2 regions of the Sporomusa sphaeroides DSM 2875 genome follow, and region 1 is predicted to be linked to the other one. Evidence: predicted binding sites of a transcription regulator. Region 1 holds the regulator's gene; the other holds the start of a gene.

The links. Region 1 encodes HrcA, which represses chaperone genes, less so after heat shock. Its sites were predicted from a motif close to TGTTAGCACTCNNNNNNNNNGAGTGCTAACA; they were not measured.
Region 2: the regulator HrcA is predicted to act here: its motif matches at 1,411-1,441, upstream of htpG (molecular chaperone HtpG).

Annotation. Positions count from the first base shown of each region.
Region 1 covers NZ_CP146991.1:2,077,737-2,081,171, forward strand. The annotation lists gene hemW (radical SAM family heme chaperone HemW) at 1-1,095, shown strand, start outside; gene hrcA (heat-inducible transcriptional repressor HrcA) at 1,204-2,235, shown strand; gene SPSPH_RS09565 (TCP-1/cpn60 chaperonin family protein) at 2,250-3,435, shown strand, end outside.
Region 2 covers NZ_CP146991.1:2,353,310-2,356,744, forward strand. The annotation lists gene SPSPH_RS11020 (TerC family protein) at 187-885, opposite strand; gene htpG (molecular chaperone HtpG) at 1,467-3,425, shown strand.

The DNA.
Region 1 (3,435 bases):
AAATGTTTGTATTGTGATTTTTCTTCCTATTCGGGAGTAGAACACTTATTTACGGCCTACACTACCGCCTTGTGTCAGCAGATTGCTGATCAGGGCGGTAAGTTGTATAAGCCGCTTGTTGACACAGTATACATTGGCGGCGGCACGCCCAGTGTCCTGCCGGTTCCCCTGCTGGAGCAAATAGTAGCCAGTCTTGAGGATAACTTTACGATTGAGTCCGGAGCTGAAATCAGTATGGAAGCCAACCCGGGCACGGTAACGCGGCAGCAGCTTGCCGCCTTGAAAGCTGCCGGAATTAATCGACTGAGTTTTGGTGTTCAGTCCTTTAATGATGATTTGCTTACCGGCCTGGGACGTATCCATCAAACGGCCGACAGTCTTGCGGTTGTGGAATACGCACAAGCTGCCGGGTTTAATAATATAAGTATTGATTTAATGTATGGTTTGCCAGGTCAGACAGCAGCTGGATTTTTTCGCGAGCTTGAGCAAGCGGCAGCATTACATACGGCCCATATTTCGGTATATGGGCTGAAACTGGAAGAAGGAACCCCGTTGGCGACGGCCGCTGAACAAGGGTTGCTGGCCTTGCCGGATGAAGCGGACGAGGAAGCCATGTATAATGCAATGTCTGAGTTTTTACCAAGTCAAGGGTTGGCCCGTTATGAAATTTCAAACTTTGCCCGTCCGGGATTCGAGTGCCGGCACAATTTGAAATATTGGCATTATCAGCCTTATTTAGGGCTTGGAGCTGCTGCCCATTCTTTTTTAAACAGGCAGCGAACAGGTACGGTAACGGGAATTAAGGAATATATAAGTAGAGTAACAACAGGCAGGTCTCCGGTCGTCATGGAGGAAACATTGACCTTGGGCGAGTCTATGGCCGAATATATTTTCTTAGCATTGCGTACTACCGGCGGGATGAGGTTAAGTCATTTTACCCGGTATTTTGGTGTAGATTTTTTTGACCTGTTTGGCAATGTTTTTGCGAGGCTTCAACGACAAGGCTTGCTGAAGGCAGATGATGAACGGATTTGGCTAACCGATACGGGGATGAAGTTTGGCAATATAGTATTTAGAAGTTTTTTACCCGATTAGCTCATAGAAGTAGTGTACTATCTTGACATTACACCCAAGGAGTGGTATTTTTTTAGTAGGTGTTAGCACTCGCGTGATATGAGTGCTAACAACAAGGAGGTGGAGTCGATGTTAGATGAAAGGAAGCGCCAAATCCTGCACGCCATTATTGATGACTACATATCCACCGCAGAACCGGTTGGCTCGCGGACGATTGCCCGTAAATATAATTTGGGGGTCAGTCCGGCCACAATCCGTAATGAAATGGCCGATTTGGAGCTGTTAGGTTATATTGAACAACCGCATACCTCGGCAGGCAGAATACCCTCAGTCAAAGGTTACCGTTTTTATGTTGACTGTTTGTTGGCACCACCCCAGATCTCTGACAAAGATATTCAGCTCATCGACAACTGGTATCAGACAAAAGCCCGGCGGATAGACGAAGTATTTCAGGAGACAGTTAAGGTCCTTTCCCGCGTGACCAGCAATGTTTCTATGGTCCTGGCACCACAAGTGTCACAATGTACATTCAAATACCTTCAGTTCTTACCGCTGGATGAGTGCCGGTCTATTGTTGTTATTATCACCGATACCGGGTTGTTAGAAAATAAAATAATTGAAATTCCTGAAGGCCTGAACCATGAAGACTTGACCCGTGTGGCAACTGCCATCAATTCCCGGCTGGGAGGCTTGGCGATCGAACTGATTACTACACCGGTGCTAAAAGATATTCAAAACGATATTTTGCCTGACCCGCAGTTGTATGAAAGGGCCGTTACCCTGCTTAAGCATGTACTTACTGTTGATAAGAAGGAAAAAGTGTATCTTGGCGGCACGACGCAGATGTTAAATCAGCCGGAATTCAGGGATGTTGATAAGGTTAAGGGTCTCTTAACCATGCTGGAGGAAGACCGTTTGCTATGTGATATTCTCCATATGGCCAACAGTGATGGTGTGGTTGTTACGATTGGTCAGGAAAATAAATATACAGGCATTCATGACTGCAGTGTTGTTCAAGCCACGTACCGCATAGACGGGCAAGTGGTAGGAACGGTTGCCGTGCTTGGTCCCACCCGGATGGAATATGGTAAAACTATGTCTGTACTTAAATTTATGCAACGCCATTTAGGTGAAATTTTGAAAAAGTATAAAATGCTATAGGTGGGAGGAAATCCATGAATTTAAAGCAAGCCGGCAGTGGCGCTGATGTGGATGAACGATTAGCCGCTCTGTTAACTAACGCCAATGCTGTACGGGCAATTACTGCAGCCGTTGAAGGTACAATCGGCCCTAAAGGGCTTGATACTATGCTGGTTGACCGTTTTGGTGAAGTTATTATTACCAATGATGGTGTCACAATTTTAGATAAGATGGATGTTAATCATCCGGCGGCAAAAATGCTTATTAATACCGCTAAGGCCCAACAGGCCGAAGTAGGAGACGGCACTACTACCGCTACCATCATGGCTGGCAGTCTGGTATCTGAAGGGGTAAACCAGGTTATGCGCGGTGTACCTGTCGCCAGAGTCATTGAAGGCATCAGGTATGGTGTCGCCAAAGTCCTGGAAAACGTAAAGGACCGTACCCGTACGATTACTGAAGTAAATGATCCCATACTCCGGAGTATTGCCATGATCGCCGGACGGGAACATGAAGATATTGCCGACCTGGTGGTAGCAGCCGCTAAACTGATAGGTGTGGAAAAGCTAAACGAATCTAACTTTAAGCTGGCCGAAATTATTACGGCGGAAGCGGGCGCTGACAATGAAGTCTTTCTGGGTGTTATTGTTGATCAGGAACGTATGACCCAGGAAATGCCGGAAGAAATATTGAATGCAAAATTACTGCTTATTGATGATGCACTTGAACCGGAAGAGATTGAAGACGAGGCGTTAAGTACAGAAGCCGGTTTTAAAAGGTATATCGATCTGCAGGATGAATTTAAATCCAATGTGCAAAAGATTGTTGGTCTTGGTGTGAACATTGTTATGGTTGACCGGGGGGTACACAGCGCTGCCGAGGAAATTCTCACAGATGCCAATATTATGGTTATTCAGAGGGTATCTTCCAAAGATCTGCGCCGGGTAGCCGATCACACCGGAGCGCGGATGATAAAACGCACCGGCTTGAAAAAAGAACAGACCGATATTGAAAAATATTTGGGTGCTGCACAAAAGGTATACCAGGATGAAAAGCTGGAACAAGTGCGGGTTATTGGCGGCAGCGGCAAGCCAATGGCCACGATTTTGGTAGGTGCAGCCACCGAAGAGGTAGTAGGGGAACGCGAACGTATTGCTAAAGATGCCGCTTCCAGTGTGCAGGCCGCAGTAAAGGGCGGTTACGTACCGGGCGGTGGTTCCA
Region 2 (3,435 bases), 280 kb from region 1:
TGCACTGCTGTCCGACGCGAGGGTATAAAGAAAACACGGCTTGCGCCGAGCCTTTGGCGACGGCGGAAGCCGATGTTGCCCTTATCCTGTTTTTAAGAAAGTTATACTTTCTGTTAGGAAAACAAAACCGCCGACGGCAATTGCCCGTCGGCGGTTTTCATCCTGGCAAAAAACAAATTAAATTAATTAACCCTCGGCTTCAGTGGGGGCATCAGGTTTGTTTCTCCTCACATACCCGATACCAACTACTGCCAATGTCAAAGCAATCTTGAGGAATAACGCATAATCGCTGACATATTGTCCGACCGCACTATCGGCAACGATCATTGCAGCGGCTGCATACCCAAGTATACCTGCTCCGATATAGATAATGATCGGGAAACGATCCATAAGTTTCATCAAAAGTTGGGCGCCAAACACCACTAGCGGAATGCTGGTTGCAAGACCAATCGTAATCAAACCGTATTTACCGGAAGGAACGGTTTGGGCAATAGCGGCCAAAGCAAGAACATTGTCCAGGCTCATGATAAGGTCGGCAAACAGAATAATTTTAATGGCTTCGAAGTAGGAATTAGCTTGACCTACATTGCCTTCACCCTCATCTTTTTTCAACAGGCTAATGGCAATATAAAGCAAGGCCAAACCGCCAAAAAATTGGAGATACGGGATATCCAACAGATAAGCTGCTACGAAGGTAAGAATGATCCTGAGAACAACCGCCCCCACACTTCCCCACATAATTGCTTTGTTTCTTTGATCAGGTGGCAGGTTTTTACTGGCAAGTGCAATAATAACAGCATTATCACCGCTTAATACCAAGTTAACCAAAAGGATGCTTCCCAAAGCCATAAACCATTCAGGACCAATAGTACCGAAAAAATCCATAAATTATTCCTCCTATTTTCTGTTCTTACTAGTGTGGTGTTTTCCAACACTATTCTATACCAATGCAAAAGCTATTTTGCTTCCTTGGTGGCTCCTCCTCTCAAACTAAAAAGACCTCAGGTACGCAATTAATACATACCGAAGGTCTCACTATTGGTAATATACCAATGATAATGCCAGATGCCTCAGGCACCGTATGTTGACAATTATCCGAAAAGCTACTCCCCTTACGATGAAGGTCATATTCAATTGATTGCATTTGAATTATAACGAATAGCAGCCAGTATTGTCAAGGGGGATGTCATGCTTTTGTTGGTATTATATTTTAGAATACCAACAAGTTGCCACATAATGATTATCTCCCGCCAAAAAAACGCTGCTATTTGCAAACAAATAAAATTTGCGCGAAAAATACCGTAATATAACGAAAATCACAGCTATAAGCAGCAGTATTATAGCAATTTGGACTAATTTATCTGTTGCAACATTTGATTTTACCTGGTAATTTAGCTATTATTTAGATATATTTAGCACTCAAAGACAAAGAGTGCTAACAGAGTAATAAAATATCGGAGGTTTCTATGGTTCAAGAAGCAATTACTAAAGAAACAAGGGAATTTCAAGCAGAGACTAAACAATTGTTGGATTTGATGGTTCACTCTATTTATACTAACCGGGAAATTTTTTTGCGGGAACTTATCTCGAATGCCTCAGACGCCATCGACAAAATTCGGTTTGAGTCATTAACCAATCATGCGCTTTTAGAAAACGAGACTGATTTTGAAATCTTTCTTATTCCCGACGAAACTACTCATACTCTGACTATTGCCGACAATGGCATGGGCATGACGCTTGATGAAGTAGTTGAGAACATCGGCACTATCGCTAAATCAGGTACAAAATCCTTCCTTGAAAAAGTAAAAGAGGCTGGTTCGGTCGCTGATACGGAATTAATTGGTCAGTTCGGGGTCGGTTTTTACTCAGCCTTTATGGTGGCTGAAAAAGTAACTTTATTAACCCGTGCACCTGGACAAAGCAAAGGAATTAAGTGGGAGTCAACCGGTGATGGCACTTATACCATCGAAGAGTGTGACAAGGATACGCGCGGCACCACGATTGTACTGACTTTAAAGCAAGAGTATCATTCACCTGAGCATCAGGAAGAAAACTTTTTAAACCGCTATATTCTTCAAAACCTGGTAAAAAAATATTCTGATTACATCCGCTATCCCATTAAAATGAATTTTGTCAAAGAAGAACAGCCATTAGATGCGGAGGGCAAAGCAATAGCTGATGCGCCTCCTTCCCAAACAGTAGAAGTATGCACCCTTAACTCCATGACGCCGCTGTGGACGCGTAACAAGAATGATATCTCCAAAGATGAGTACAATCAGCTATATAAAACCCTTTTCCATGATTGGGAAGATGCTTTGGAGATCATTCACTCGAAAGTAGAAGGTGCTGTAGAATATACTACCCTGCTCTTCGTTCCTGCTCATGCTCCTTTTGATTTTTACCAGCGTGAGGCCACAACCGGTATCAGACTATACTCTAAAAATGTATTTATCATGGACAATTGCCAGGAATTGCTTCCTGAGTATTTACGCTTTGTCAAAGGCCTGGTCGACTCTCCCGACTTTTCCCTTAATATCTCCCGGGAGCTTCTCCAACACAGTCAACAGCTAAAACTGGTTGGTAAAAACCTGGAAAAGAGCATCCTGAAAACACTGGAAAATATGCTGAGCAAAGACCGGTCTAAATATGAAAAGTTCTGGAACGAGTATGGTAAAGCCATAAAAACAGGAGTTTATGCGGATTATCACAGTCGTGACAAGTTAAAAGATCTGCTGCTTTTCTCCTCTTCCCAGTCTGAAGAGCTTACTACATTGCAAGAGTACACAGACCGGATGCCTGAGCAACAAAAAGTTATTTATTACGCCACCGGCAAAGATCGTTCTGCCGTAGAGCGTCTGCCACAGATGGAACTTCTCAAAGAAAAAGGTATTGAAGTCCTCTACCTCTTTGATCGGGTGGACGAATTTAGTATTGATGCTCTGGGTGAGTACAAGGATAAAAAATTCCAGTCAGTCAGCCGCGGCAATTTAGACTTGGAAGATATCGGCTCTTCTGAAATACAAAAAGAGGTTCAAGAGCTTTCCAAGGAAAATGAGTCGTTGATTAAAGCAATAAAAGACCAGTTGACCGGTAAAGTTGCCGATGTTAAGCTTAGCAGCCGCCTCAAATCAAGCGCTGTTTGCCTGGTTAGCGGTGATACCGGCATTAGCTTATCTATGGAACAAATTTTAGCTGAGATGAACAAGTCTTCCTTCAAAGCAAGCCGTATCCTGGAAATCAATCCAGACCATGAAATTTTCGCCGTTATCAAGACCCTGCATGAAACGGCTCCGGATTCTACAGAGTTTAAAGATTATTGCGATTTACTCTATGGGCAGGCCTTGCTTATGGAGGGCATTGCCCCTGAAGACCCAATCAGCTTTGCCAACAAAGTCGCTGCATTAATGGCACAAAGCAGGAGGTAAAGTTGAAAAA